Regions from separate parts of the Arthrobacter sp. G.S.26 genome, predicted to be linked through region 3. Evidence: riboswitches for the same ligand, from Rfam matches in the RefSeq annotation. Region 3 holds a riboswitch; each other region holds the start of a gene.
What was found. Region 3 has a riboswitch for cyclic di-AMP ahead of ACRB8A_RS04095 (C40 family peptidase). Riboswitches for the same ligand answer to the same signal wherever they lie in the genome.
Positions count from the first base shown of each region.

Region 1 (4,424 bases), 1.4 Mb from region 3:
TGCTGATGGCCAGCCGGCTGATCTACGGCATGGCCCGCCAGAGGGTCCTGCCGCGCCAGCTCGGCAAGGTCCTGCTGGTCCGCCGGACGCCGTGGGCCGGCATCGCGTTTTCCACCGCCCTGGCCCTGGGCCTCATCATCTACGTCACCAGCGATCCCAAGAGCAACATCGTGGCGAACCTGTCCGGAACCACCGCCTTCCTGCTGCTGTGTGTGTTCACGGTGGTCAACGTGGCCTGCCTGATCCTGCGGCGCAAGCCGGAAGCGGCCGGGGCGCACACCTTCCGCTCGCCCGGCCTGCTGCCCCTGGTGGCCGCCCTTCTGTGCGGTTTCCTGGCCGGTCCATGGGTGGGCCGCAACCCGATCCAATATCAGATCGCCGGGGGCCTGATGGCCATCGGCGTTGTGCTGTGGCTCATTACCTGGCTGATCAACCGGCGCTCGAACGGCGGCGATAAGCTGAAGGCATGAGCGCTGCCGCAGAAACGACCTTAACGCTGGACAACCGCTTCGCCCGCGAGCTTCCCGAACTCGCTGTCCCGTGGCAGGCCGAAGAGGCGCCGGACCCTGCACTGCTGGTCCTCAACGATGGCCTGGCGCGGCGGCTGGGACTCGATCCCGAATTCCTTTCAAGCAACGACGGCATCCGCCTGCTGACCGGAAACCATGTCCCGGCCGGCGCCACACCAGTAGCGCAGGCATACGCAGGGCATCAGTTCGGCGGCTACTCGCCGAGGCTGGGCGACGGCCGGGCACTGCTGTTGGGCGAGGTGACCGGCCCCGACGGGCACCAGCTGGACCTGCACCTTAAAGGCTCGGGCCGCACGCCCTTCGCCCGGGCAGGGGACGGCCTGGCCGTGGTGGGCCCCATGCTCCGCGAGTACCTGGTCAGCGAGTCCATGCACGCGCTGGGCATCCCCAGCACCCGCGCCCTGGCCGTTGTGGCCACCGGGCGGCAGGTCCGCCGCGAAGGGCTGCTGCCCGGAGCCCTCCTGGCCCGCGTCGCGGCCAGCCACCTGCGCGTCGGCAGCTTCCAATACGCCCGGGCCGCCGACGACGTGGACCTGCTGCGGCGGCTGGCCGACCACGCCATCGCCCGGCATTACCCGGCAGCTGCTGCCGCCGAGCAGCCCTACCTGGAGCTCTTCAGGAATGTCCTGGCGGCGCAGGCGGACCTGGTGGCACGGTGGATGCTGGTGGGATTTGTGCATGGCGTGATGAATACCGACAATATGACCATCTCCGGGGAAACCATCGACTACGGGCCCTGCGCGTTTATGGACGCGTTTGATCCCGGCGCGCTGTACAGCTCCATCGATACCGGCGGCCGGTACGCCTACTCCAACCAGCCGATAGTGGCGGAATGGAACCTGGCCCGGCTTGCCGAAGCGCTGCTGCCGCTCCTCCACGAGGACCAGGAAAAGGCGGTGGAGCTGGCAGTGGAAGCACTGGGACTCTTCCGGCCTGCTTACGGTGCGGCCTGGCAGGCAGGGATGCTGGCCAAGCTGGGACTGCCGGCACCGGCGGATGGCTCACCTGCAGACCCTGAAAGCGCCGGGCTGGTTGACGGCGCACTGGCCTTGCTCAAGGACGGCCCCGTGGACCACACGCAGTTTTTCCGCAACCTGGTCAAGGCCGCCCGCGGTGACGCCGGACCGGTCCGCGGCATGATCATGGACCTGGCCGCGTACGACGCCTGGGCGGCGCGGTGGCTGGCCCGGCAGCCGGACCCCGCCCTGATGGACCGGACCAACCCCATCTACATTCCGCGCAACCACCTGGTGGAGGAAGCCCTGGCCGCCGCCACTGCCGGTGACTTGGCACCATTCCACCTGTTGCTGGACGCCGTTGGCAGCCCGTTCACGGAACGGCCGGGCCTGGAGCGGTTCGCGGAAGGGCCGCCGGCCGACTTCGGCGCCTACCGGAGCTACTGCGGCACCTGAGGCCAGGCCGGGCCCGCTGGTTCGGGGCCCCGCCGGTTCCGCGCCGCATTCCTTAAACGCCAAGGGCGGCAGCGGGACTGATCCCGGCTGCCGCCCTTGCGGTGGTGCAGGCGCTTGCTGCGCCGCGAAGCTACGCTACGCGGACGAAGGAAGCTCCGGCGAGCCAGCTGATGGAGTGGACCTCGGTCTTGTAACCGTCCACGCCGCCGCTGACAACCTGGCCGTCGCCGGCGTAAACGCCAACGTGGCCGGCGGTGATGACCAGGTCACCGGGGGCCGGTGAGCCCACAACGCTGCCGTACTGGAAGAACTGGCCCGGGGCGAGGTCGCCCACGGACTTGCCTACCGAACGCAGGGCCTTTTCCACCATGGCGGTGCAGTCCTGGCCAACGCCCAGTTGGCTGTAAGCCGAGGCGAGGATTGCGGCGCCGGTACCGGTGCCGGTGGAGGCTGCCGGAGCGGACGCGTAGCTGAGGTTCATGCCGGTGTTGGCCGGGGCGGCAACGGCTGCAGCCTGGACCGGGGCGGGAGCCGGGGCCGGGGCGGACACGGGGGCTGCCACGTAGCCGGCGCCTGGGATCTGGATCTGGTCGCCCGGGTAGATGACGGCCGAGATGGACAGCCCGTTGGCGGAGAGGACGTCGTTCAGGCTGACGCCGTTGGCCGAGGAGATGGCGCCCAGCGTGTCACCCGAAACAACGGTGTGGACATTGCCGGCAGCGGCAGGGGCAGGCGCTGCAGCGGGCGCTGCCGGTGCCGAGTACGCCTGGACGTTGCTGGTTCCGGTGGTATCCGGTGCGGTCACGCCGGCGTGGGCCGGGGCGCCGATGCCGAACGCGATGCCGGATGCGGCGGCCACGGCCAGGGCCGGGCGGCCCAGGGACTTGGCCTGCGACTTGGCGGAAACTGCCAGGCCTTCAAGAACGATGGAATGGGTCGGCACCGCGCGGTGACGGGCAGCCAGGGTGTTTTTTGACATGATAGATCGCCTCTCCCATGCCTGCGGGGTGAGCTGTCGGGTTCGGGTTGGAGCTACCCGGCCGGGAGCACCCCATCAAGGACAGAGGTGCTATCGACTTAACCCCAAGGCTTCAAAGAAGCCGTGGAAACTTGGTTCCCCCGTCCCTGCCATCCGGAAACGATTGATCCCAGGCCAGCGGCAGGGCTCGGCATGCTGGTGGGAGTGCCCCGTTGGAGAGGGACACATCAAGACCATAACCCAGGTGCCGACCAATTGTCACATTTGGATAACATGCGAGGTGGGCCTCTCGGATCCCTGGTTTGTCCATCGCTGATGTGTTGCCGGGCCCCTGAACTCGAAGGACGCCATCCGGTCAGCCGGCCGCACAGGCCTTCGTCACAAAGTCATAAAGTTGGCCGCGCAGGGTGGCTCCGGCGACGAGTTTCAGTTGCCCTGAGCGCATCCCCACTGCCACCCGGACGGGCAGCAGTGTGCCCACTTTGTCTTCCGCCACAGCGTGCGCGTCACAGCGCGCGGGCCGGAGCCGCAGGTTCATAACGAACGGCGCAGCTCCCGCCCTGACAACGGTGTCAACGGGCCAGGGATCCGCCGACGCTTCCGCCAGCAGCGTGGTGCCTTCGAACCGTTCGAGGGTCAGCCGGCCGCTCCCGCGGGCCCCGCCAGCAGGATCAACCAGCAGGTGGACGACGGCGGTGCGCAAGTCCGGCGCGACGGCCAGGTCCGGAGCCAGGGCCAGGTCCGCTACCGCTGCCGCAGCCGCCGAAAGGCAAAGTTCAGCGTTGTTCCGGGCCAGGATTCCGAGGGGATCAGTTGCCTCCAACGCGATGCTGGTGGGAGTGGGAGCGGTGGTGGGCGGTACTGTGGCCGGGGCGGTGGCGTCTGCCGCCGGCAGCGTCAACGTCGCTGTGGCCACCGCGGCAGGCCCGCTGGAAGTGGGCCGCCCCGGCTCCGGACAGGCAGCCGTGGGCAACATTGCGGTTCGGATTTTGGCCTGGTGCGGTGGCACGACCACTACACCGCCCGCGGAGTCCCAACGGATGTCCTGCTGGAACAGGGAAGTGCTGAGCCGGGCGTCGCTGACCGTGACCGGACTGTCTGTGCTGTTGGTAATCAGCAACTCAATGCCATGCCGCCCGTACTGGTCCCGGGACTGGTTTACTTCCACGGTGAGTGCCGGTTCTGCGGCGGCTGGAGTGGACCACGCCGGCGTCGGATTGGCTGGGGGAGAGCACGCAGTCAGGGCGGCCAGGGCCAGGCCGGCAACGGCCGCCGTTGCGCAGCGCGGCGTGCCACGCGAAGGACGGCGGGGAGTGCCCATGGCCCCAGTCTAGGTGTACTCAGCCAGCAGGTTGGTTACATCTGCTGATGGGTGGTCGCCCTCCGAGGGCTGCGTGGTTTCGGCGGTGGTTGTAGAAGTCTAGCCAGCCGGTCAGTGCCTGTGTTCGGTGGTTGCTGGAGTCGTAGGCGTTCTTGTAGGCCCAGCCTTCTTGCAAGGTGCGG
Region 1 covers NZ_CP193752.1:2,303,337-2,307,760, reverse strand. Annotated here, with positions in the region: gene ACRB8A_RS10490 (APC family permease) at 1-470, shown strand, start outside; gene ACRB8A_RS10485 (protein adenylyltransferase SelO) at 467-1,942, shown strand; gene ACRB8A_RS10480 (C40 family peptidase) at 2,073-2,921, opposite strand; cyclic di-AMP (ydaO/yuaA leader) riboswitch at 2,925-3,090, opposite strand; gene ACRB8A_RS10475 (hypothetical protein) at 3,277-4,242, opposite strand; gene ACRB8A_RS10470 (IS481 family transposase) at 4,262-4,424, opposite strand, start outside.
Region 1: linked by a shared signal. The riboswitch ahead of ACRB8A_RS10480 (C40 family peptidase) and the one ahead of ACRB8A_RS04095 (C40 family peptidase) in region 3 are both predicted to bind cyclic di-AMP.

Region 2 (4,424 bases), 160 kb from region 3:
GCGGACGTTCCAACCTGAGCGGCACCCAGGTCGCTAGGCTGGGATTCACAGCCTGGACACAGGAACCCCAAAGCCGGGCTTAACCGAACGATCGGAGAGTTGTCCCATGGCCACTTCGCACTCCATGACCAACAACCTCCCCCAGCTGTCCCACCCGGACGGGTCCCCCATCCGGGCCCTGGTGGTTGACGACGAGCCCAGCCTCTCCGAACTGATGAGCATGGGCCTGCGCATGGCGGGCTGGTCCGTTGCCGTGGCCGCGGACGGGCCGGAGGCCGTGAAGCTGGCCAAGGACTTCCGCCCGGACGTCCTGGTGCTGGATGTGATGCTCCCCGGCTTTGACGGCGTCGAGTTGCTGGGCCGGATCCGGGCGTTCGCCCCGGAGGTACCCGCGCTGTTCCTGACGGCCAAGGACGCCATCCACGACCGGATCGTGGGCCTGGCGGCGGGCGGGGACGATTACGTCACCAAACCATTCAGCATGGAGGAGGTCCTGCTGCGGCTGCACAGGCTGGTGCAGCGTTCCGGGGTGGCCGCCATGGATACCTCCGAACTGGTGGTGGGCGACCTGGTCCTGAATATCGATACCCGGGAAGTGACCCGCGCCGGTGACGACGTGCAGCTGACCGCCACCCAGTTCGAGCTGCTCCGCTACCTGATGGAGAACCCCAAGCGGGTCATCAGCAAGGCCCAGATCCTGGACCGGGTGTGGGACTACGACTTCGGTGGCCAGGCCAACATCGTGGAGCTCTACATTTCCTACCTGCGCAAAAAAATTGATGCCGTGCACCCGCCCATGATCCATACCGTGCGCGGTGCCGGCTACGTCATCAAGCCTGCAGAGTAGGTTCTGTGGCCACCACACCAGCCCCGGAGGCACCCCGCCGGAGCGTGCTCCGACCCGCCACCTGGCATCTGCGGACGCGCTTGGTGGCGTTGGCCATGGCCCTGCTGATCGCCATCTGCGGCGCGGTGGGGGTGGTCAGCTACGCCTCAATGGATGCCTTCCTCACCCGCCAGCTTGATGCCCAGCTGAGCCAGGCGGCGGAGCGGGCCAACGATCCCGGCCGCCCGCCGCAGGGCGGCTTCAACGGCCGGGACCCACTGGACGCACGGGGCCAGAGTGTGGGCACCGTCAACGCCAGCATCCGCAACGGCCAGGTGAACACGGGCGGTTTCCTCGCCTCAGACACCACCCGCACCCCCCTCGCGGCTGACGACAAGCCTGTCCTCCTGGGCCTGGCGACGGACGGCAAGCCAGTGGACCGGGAACTGTCCAACGGCAGCTACCGGCTGGTGGCCGTCGAAACCTCTTTCGGCGACGTCCTGGTGACCGGGCTCCCCCTGGCAGTCAAGGACAGCACGCTCACATCGCTGGTGTGGACATTCGTTTTTGTGTCCCTGGGCGGTCTCCTGCTGGTCGGGCTGATCGGCACCGTCCTGATCCGGCGCACCATGAAACCGCTGGAACAACTCTCGGAAGTGGCCACGAGGGTATCCCAACTGCCGCTGGACGCCGGCGAGGTGGCACTCGCGGTGCGCGTCCCGCCGTCGAACTCCAATCCGGGTACCGAGGTGGGCAGCGTGGGGCACGCGCTGAACCTGATGCTGGACAACGTGGCCAGCGCGCTGCAGGCGAGGCAGAAAAGCGAAACCAAGGTGCGCCAGTTTGTGGCTGACGCCTCGCATGAACTCCGCACCCCGCTGACGGCCATCCGCGGTTACACGGAGCTGATGCGCATGACGGAGCAGTTCACGCCCGACGGTGCCCGTTCGCTGGCACGCGTGCAGAGCCAGTCCGAGCGTATGACGGCGCTGGTGGAAGACCTGCTGCTGCTGGCGCGGCTGGATGAGGGCCAGCCGCTGAAGCTCAGCGAGGTGGACCTGACGCAACTCATGGTGGAAAGCGTCAGCGACGAGAAGGTGATGGCACCCGGACACAATTGGCGCTTCGAACTGCCGGACGAGCCTGTGGTGGTCACGGGCGATCCAGCCCAGCTCCGTCAGGTCCTGATGAACCTGCTCTCGAACGCCCGGAAACACACGCCGGCCGGAACCACCGTCCTGGCAGGGGTGGGTACGGCCGACAACACGGCGTTCGTCACGGTGACGGACGACGGCGGCGGGATCCCGGCAGGGTTCGTGGACCAGGTCTTTTCACGCTTTGCCCGCGCGGACGCGGCCAGGAAAGGCAGCGGCGACCAGGCCGGGGCCGCCGCCGCGGAGGGCACCAGCGGGCTGGGGCTTTCCATCGTCCAGTCGATCATCGAGGCGCACGGCGGGAAGGTCTGGGTGACGTCCGAGCCGGGCAGGACGCAATTCACCATCTCCCTCCCGCTCGCAGCAGCCGCCCCCACAACCTGACACGCCGCCGTCGTGATGTCCGTTACCTAAATGTGACTTAAGCTTCGGACTCCTGTACCGTCGAAAGGGTGCGGTTCCCGTTCGGGGCGCATGTCCGGATGACGCCTAGCTCTGCCGCTTCCCGGATCCTTCTTGACCCATGGCAGAGGCGGGGGACCCACAGTCCCGGGCACTGAGTGCCCTTGGGGTTAAGCCATTTTCGTGAATTTTCCGGATGGCCGGATGACCTCATCCGAACCCGACAGCTAACTCCGCAGGTGTGAGAGGCGATCCATCATGTCTGAATTCCCGGTAGAAACGCGCCCGAAAAATGGGGCCGACAGTCCATTCCACACCAAAAAGCGCGGCATTGCCTTCCTGGGCCGGCGCACGGCCATCCTCGCCGCGTCCTGCGCCCTGCTGGTGGGAGTCGGTGCCGCCGGCCAAGCCACCAGCTCCGTCACCTCCCCTGTGGCGGCTGAAACAAAAGCCGCCGAGGCAAGCTCCTCACTGAGACTGGAGAAGAGCGAAATCCAGGCTGCGCCGAGCGAATCTGCGGCGCCGATCGCTGTTGCACCCCAGGCCGCCGAGCCCGCTCCGGCTGCTCCTGCCGCGGAACCGGCGCCCGCCGTGGAAGCCGCTCCTGCACCGGCCCCCGAGCCTGCACCGGCACCGGTTCCCGAGCCTGCCCCAGCGCCGGAGCCCGCTCCCGCACCGGAGCCCGCTCCCGTCGTCGCGGTTAATGACCCTGCCGGTGCGCAGGCCTATGCGGCCAGCCAGCTGGCATCCTACGGCTGGTCGGCGGACCAGATGCAGAGCCTGCTGACGCTCTGGACCAAGGAATCCGACTGGACCACTACGGCCACCAACGCGAGCAGCGGCGCCTATGGCATTGTCCAGTCGCTGCCGGCCGAGAAGATGGCAAGCTCCGGCGCGGATTACCTCACCAACTACCGCACCCAGATCAACTGGGGCCTGAACTACATCAAGGAGCGCTACGGCTCCCCCGCAGCCGCCCTGAACTTCCACCTCGCCAACAACTGGTACTAGGACCCGCGGGGTCCATCCCGGCGGTCCCGTCCCCGGGACCGCCGGGTCGCCTACAGGTGACGCGGCGCTTCCGCGGGCACCATACTAAGGGGCATGAAATTCACCACCGTTATTGCCGGCTCCGGCAACAAGACCGGCATCGAAGTCCCGGCCAGCATTGTGGACGCCTTGGCGGCCGGAAAACGGCCGCCGGTGGTGGTGACGCTGAACGGGGCGTCCTACCGCAGCAGCATTGCCGTTATGGGCGGGCAGTACCTGATCGGCCTGAGCGCAGCCAATCGTGAGCTGACAGGGGCGGGCGCGGGCGACGCCGTTGAGGTGGACGTGGTGGTGGACACCGAACCACGCGTGGTGGAGGTGCCCGCTGACCTGGCGGCCGCGCTGGCTGCAGACAGCACCGCGTCCGACGCGTACGCCGCCTTGAACTACAGCGCCCAGCGGCGCCTGGTAGAGCCCCTGGCCCTGGCAAAAACCGAGGAGACCCGGGCCAGGCGCGTGGCCAAGGCAGTCTCGGACCTGAACCCTGGCCAGCAGCACGGTTAGCCGTTCAGCGCCCCAGCGCCCCAGCCGGCTTTGCACGGCACCCGGCTCCTGGCGTGCCCGTCCGGATTTTCACGGCAGGCCGTCCGCTACATGGGTGGAAGTTTAGCCATGCACTGGACGGCCCACTGGTTGCCGTCCGGATCCTTGAAATACACAAACTCACCCCAGCCGGGGTCCGAGATATCCGTGACATCCACACCGTTGGCTTTCAGGTGCCGGTGCGCCTCCTGGATGTCAGGAACCACCAACTGCAGGTTGGGGGCGGACCCTGCCGGCGCATCCGAGAGCCCCTCGCCGATTGCGATGGAGCAGCCTGATCCGGGCGGGGTCAGCTGGACGAAGCGCAGGTTCTCGTTGACCCGGTGATCGTGGTCAAGGGTGAAACCCACTTGGTTCGCATAAAAATCCCGGGCACGGTCCACGTCGGAGACGGGCACCAGTACAAGTTCAAGTTTCCAGTCCATCCGCTCAGGGTAGCCCGGGCCCTG
Region 2 covers NZ_CP193752.1:719,281-723,704, reverse strand. Annotated here, with positions in the region: gene ACRB8A_RS03435 (response regulator transcription factor) at 107-847, shown strand; gene ACRB8A_RS03430 (HAMP domain-containing sensor histidine kinase) at 853-2,364, shown strand; cyclic di-AMP (ydaO/yuaA leader) riboswitch at 2,484-2,635, shown strand; gene ACRB8A_RS03425 (hypothetical protein) at 2,641-3,393, shown strand; gene ACRB8A_RS03420 (YdeI/OmpD-associated family protein) at 3,487-3,936, shown strand; gene ACRB8A_RS03415 (glyoxalase superfamily protein) at 4,023-4,400, opposite strand.
Region 2: linked by a shared signal. The riboswitch ahead of ACRB8A_RS03425 (hypothetical protein) and the one ahead of ACRB8A_RS04095 (C40 family peptidase) in region 3 are both predicted to bind cyclic di-AMP.

Region 3 (4,424 bases):
CATCTCCGTCCGCGTGGCCGGCATCGAAGGTGCCCTGGAACTGCCCCCTGAAGTGGCAGCGCACGTCTTCGTCGCGGTCAACTGACGCTGCCCGACGCCGCACTTACCCAATCCCGAGCGGGTTACGCAAAGATAACGGAATTGTTACTTTGCGGGGGTAACGGATATAGTTGAACCTAAGCGTTGATACATAAGCGTTACTTGATCCGGAGCCGAGCTCTGCCAGCGGATCAGGCGCACAAGTCATTTCTGGCAGAGGCGGGGGAACCACAACCGGCAGCGGGGGCTGCCTTGGGGTGAAGTCCGTCAGCAGCAAGCCTCTCCAGTGAAGGATCCTACGGGATACCCCTGTGCCAAAGCTTGCCCGCGCGGACCGGGTCGAACGAACTCTCTGACCCGAATCCGACAGCTAACTCCGCAGGCTTTTCCAGAGAGGAACCGTTCTTGACCATGCAGACCTCCAGGGGACGCCGCCGTGCGGCCGTCCCCGCTTCGGCGCCACGGGCAGCTGAAGCCACCAGCACGGAGCGCCCGCGCGATTTCCACCGCGACGCGCGCCGCCGCAGGGGTCCCTTCCGGCAGATCACCGACTTCGCGTCGGCCAGCGGCATGGGCCAGAAAGCCGGCATCGCCCTGGCTGCCACGGGCCTGGTCCTTACCGTGACCGTCCCGGCCACCAGCCCCGTGCTTGCAACCGACGCACCCGGAGCCACCCCCGTGGCTGCCGCCGCAGTAACCCCGCAGCCCCGGATCTCCGCAGAAGCCGGCGCCCAGCTGGACTTCAGCCGTTCCGCTGTGGTGACCCAGGCCGATCCGGACGGCAAGCTCAAGCAGCTGCTCAGCGCCCAGTCCGCCAGCGCCGTCTCCCGGGCGGCCTCGGCAGGCAGCCTTGCTGCGCCGCTGGCCACGCTCACCACTGCCTCTCCCTTCGGCTACCGCGTCAGCCCCATCACCGGCGGCAACGGCGACTTCCACCGTGGCCAGGACTACGTGGCCCAGTGCGGCACATCCGTGCTTGCTGCTGCAACCGGAACCGTGACATTCGTCGGCTGGCACCAGTACGGCGGTGGAAACCGCGTGGTGATCGACCACGGCAATGGCCTGGAGACCACCTATAACCACCTCTCCTCCTTCACTGTGAAGGAAGGCCAGACGGTGTCCCGCGGCGATGTGGTGGCCCTGAGCGGCACCACGGGCGCTTCCACCGGCTGCCACCTCCACTTCGAGGTCCAGGTCAACGGCGAAGTCGTCGATCCTACCGGCTGGCTCTAGTCAAATGATGGTTCACTACCGGATCGCCGAGATCCGCCGTGACCTGAATGTGACATTGAAACGAAACTGCTGTACCGTCTAACTTGCGTCAAGTTTTCCGAACTTGACGCTCTTGAGTGGATTGCCTAGCTCTGCCACCGCTCAAGGTCCGTTCGCATTTCATCGTCTGGCAGGGGCGGGGGAACCAATTTTGGCCTTCAGCTGTATCGAAGGCCTTGGGGTTAAGTCGCAAAGCTTCCCAGGAAGCAGCGCGGCCGGGTGACTCCCATCCGAATCCGACAGCTCACCTCGCAGGCATTGGGAGAGGCCACCTTCTTGTCTTCACGCCACAATTCTGCGCGCCACCGTGCGCTCACGGTTCGCACCAGCCCTTTGGACAGTGTTTCCAAAGCCGTCAGTGCCAATGCCGGGACAGTAGGTCGCCAGGCGGCAGTATTCGCCGCCGCGTCGGGCCTGATCCTGACCATGGGACTGCCTGCCACAGCTGCTGACACCACTGCCGGAGTGTCCGCTTCCACCGAGTCCGGCACCGCCCAGACCGCGCTGGCAGTCACCGCCGCTCCCACCGCCACCGTTTCCTTCGAACGCACAGTGGTCACAACCATTGCTGCGCCGAAGCCGGAGCCGGTCCGAGTGCAGGCCACCCCCGCAGCCACCGCAACGGCAGCAGCCCCGGCCGCAGCCGGAGCTACGGCCGCGGCAGCAGCGCCGGCAGAGAAGGCCGCGCCTGTTGCGGCTTCGACGTCCGGCATCGCAGCCATCGCCTACACGGGCATCGGCCGTCCCTACGTCTGGGGCGGCACCAGCCCCAATGGCTGGGACTGCTCCGGATTCACCCAGTGGGTCTACGCCCAGGCCGGCATCAGCATTCCCCGCACGAATGCCTGGAACGCCATGACGCCCACGTCCAACCCGCAGCCGGGTGACCTGGTCATGCAGAATGGCGGCGCGCACGTTGGTATCTACGTCGGCAACGGCATGATGATCAGCGCGCTCAACCCCTCCCAGGGCACCCTGCTCCACGCAGTGGCAGCCACGGGCTCCTCCTCGTTCTACACGCTCGGCAAGTAGTTCCTGGGGCTTCGGCCCCGGGAACTTTTTCTTTGCTCGAAACCGCTTCACGCCAATCACCAAATCCCCGTTCTGGACGCGCCGGAATACCCCCAAGATGCCGGCGCGGCCAACGCCCCGGGCCTGCCCACCAGCAGGGCCCGGGACAACGAAAGAGAGAACTGATGACTACTCGTGCAATCGCACGGCATCGCGCCGAGGTCACCAAAACCAACTCGATCACCGTCATTGCCAAGGCTGTCGGCAGCAACGCCGGAGTCTTCGGACGCCAGGCTGCCGTCATCGCCGCAGCTTCCGGCCTGGTCCTCACCAGCGGAATCGCAGCCAACGCTGCAGACGCCAGCACCCAGCGCGAATCAGCGCCGCTGTCCGGGCTGGAAGTTGAATCGACGGTTGACGCCCCCATCTCCGCCGCTTCGACCATCGCCATCACCTTCGAGAAGCCGGCCGTGACCACCACGCCGGCTCCCGTTGTTGAGCCCGAGCCCGAAGTTACCGTCCAGGAAGCCGAGCCCGCAGCGCCCGCCGCCGCAGCCCCTGCTGCGCAGCCTGCTGCGGCACCGAAGGTCACGGCCACCGTTGCCTCGGCTCCCGCTCCGGCGGCTGCACCCGCAGCCCAGGCCCCCGCCAGCGGCAAGGGCGCGGCTATCCTCTCCGCCGCCTACGCCCAGCTGGGTGTGGTCCAGGACTGCACCATGCTGGTCACCAACTCCCTCGCAGCAGTGGGCATCAACTTCCACGACTGGCCTGCAGGCTACCTCTCCCTGGGCCGCACCGTGAGTGCCGCCGAGGCTCAGCCCGGTGACCTGATCTACTACGCCAACGGCGGCTCGGGCATGGCCCACATCGCTGTCTACGCAGGCAACGGCCAGGCAGTTCACGGCGGCTTCAACGGCAACCAGACCATCGTGTTCAGTGCCAACGTGGGCTCCGGCCCCGTGTTTATCCGCGTCAGCTGATTCCAGCGGGTTCCCGGGAACCCCAGGCCCGGCCGGCGTCAACCGCCCAAAGGCCACACTCCGAAGGACCTCCGCACCACGGTGCGGGGGTCCTTCGTGCATCCGCCGCCAGGCCCTGCCATGTGATGCCGCCCCGCAGGGAGCTGCCGCAACGACACGGAACCGGTGAACTCCGGAATTAGTTGATAGCGCGTTTCGTTGTTTACTCTTGTCATGTCGATCCATAGCCCGGACACGCCGGGGGCAGCCGGCCCTCGTGCCCCTGACGGGTGCGGCCGGAGGTACGTGCATGCGCACTCTCGTTCTGAATGCTGGATATGAACCGCTGGCGGTTATCACCTTCCGCCGGGCGCTGGTGCTTGTGCTCACGGGCAAGGCAAGCGTTGTGGCCGAAGGCGACGATCCCGTCGTGGGTCCGCAGGAGATCCTGGGCAGGCCTTCCGTTATCCTGCTGAACCGCTACATCCGTCCCCGGTATAACCAGTCAACAGCGGTAAGCCGCCGGGGGGTGCTGCGCCGGGATGGACATGCCTGCGGTTACTGCGGCAAGGCAGCGCACACCATAGACCACATCCAGCCCAAATCACGCGGCGGAGCCGACTCGTGGGAGAACCTGGTGGCGGCCTGCCTGCGCTGCAACAACGTCAAGGGTGACCACACGCCCGGCGAAATGGGTTGGAAACTGCGGTTTGTGCCTGCCCCGCCCCGCGGCGCCATCTGGCAGATCAAGGAACTCGAAAAGCCGACCCCCGCCTGGGACCCCTTCCTGTTGCCGGAGCGCGCTGCCTGACCGCTGCCACGGCAGCACATACCGGCTGTGCGGGCGGAGCCGTCCGTGGCTAGGCTGGGGGAGTGGACGGTACCCCGGTTGAATTTGATGCTGTAATCCTTGCCGGCGGCAGGTCATCCCGGCTGGGCGGAACCCCCAAACAGGACCTGGTTCTTGGCGCTGCCAGCCTTCTGGACCGTGCCCTCGAAGCAGCCTCCGGCGCGGCCCGCAGGGTGGTGGTGGGGCCGGACCCCGGAACCCTGCCGGACGGTGTGCAGTCCTGCCGGGAGGAGCCGGCCTTTGCCGGGCCGGCAGCTGCCATCGCGGCCGGACTGGACGCCCTGGCCGGGTTG
Region 3 covers NZ_CP193752.1:883,658-888,081, forward strand. Annotated here, with positions in the region: gene ACRB8A_RS04085 (metal-dependent transcriptional regulator) at 1-85, shown strand, start outside; cyclic di-AMP (ydaO/yuaA leader) riboswitch at 232-440, shown strand; gene ACRB8A_RS04090 (M23 family metallopeptidase) at 451-1,272, shown strand; cyclic di-AMP (ydaO/yuaA leader) riboswitch at 1,409-1,583, shown strand; gene ACRB8A_RS04095 (C40 family peptidase) at 1,645-2,343, shown strand; gene ACRB8A_RS04100 (NlpC/P60 family protein) at 2,508-3,302, shown strand; gene ACRB8A_RS04105 (HNH endonuclease) at 3,592-4,092, shown strand; gene mobA (molybdenum cofactor guanylyltransferase) at 4,155-4,424, shown strand, end outside.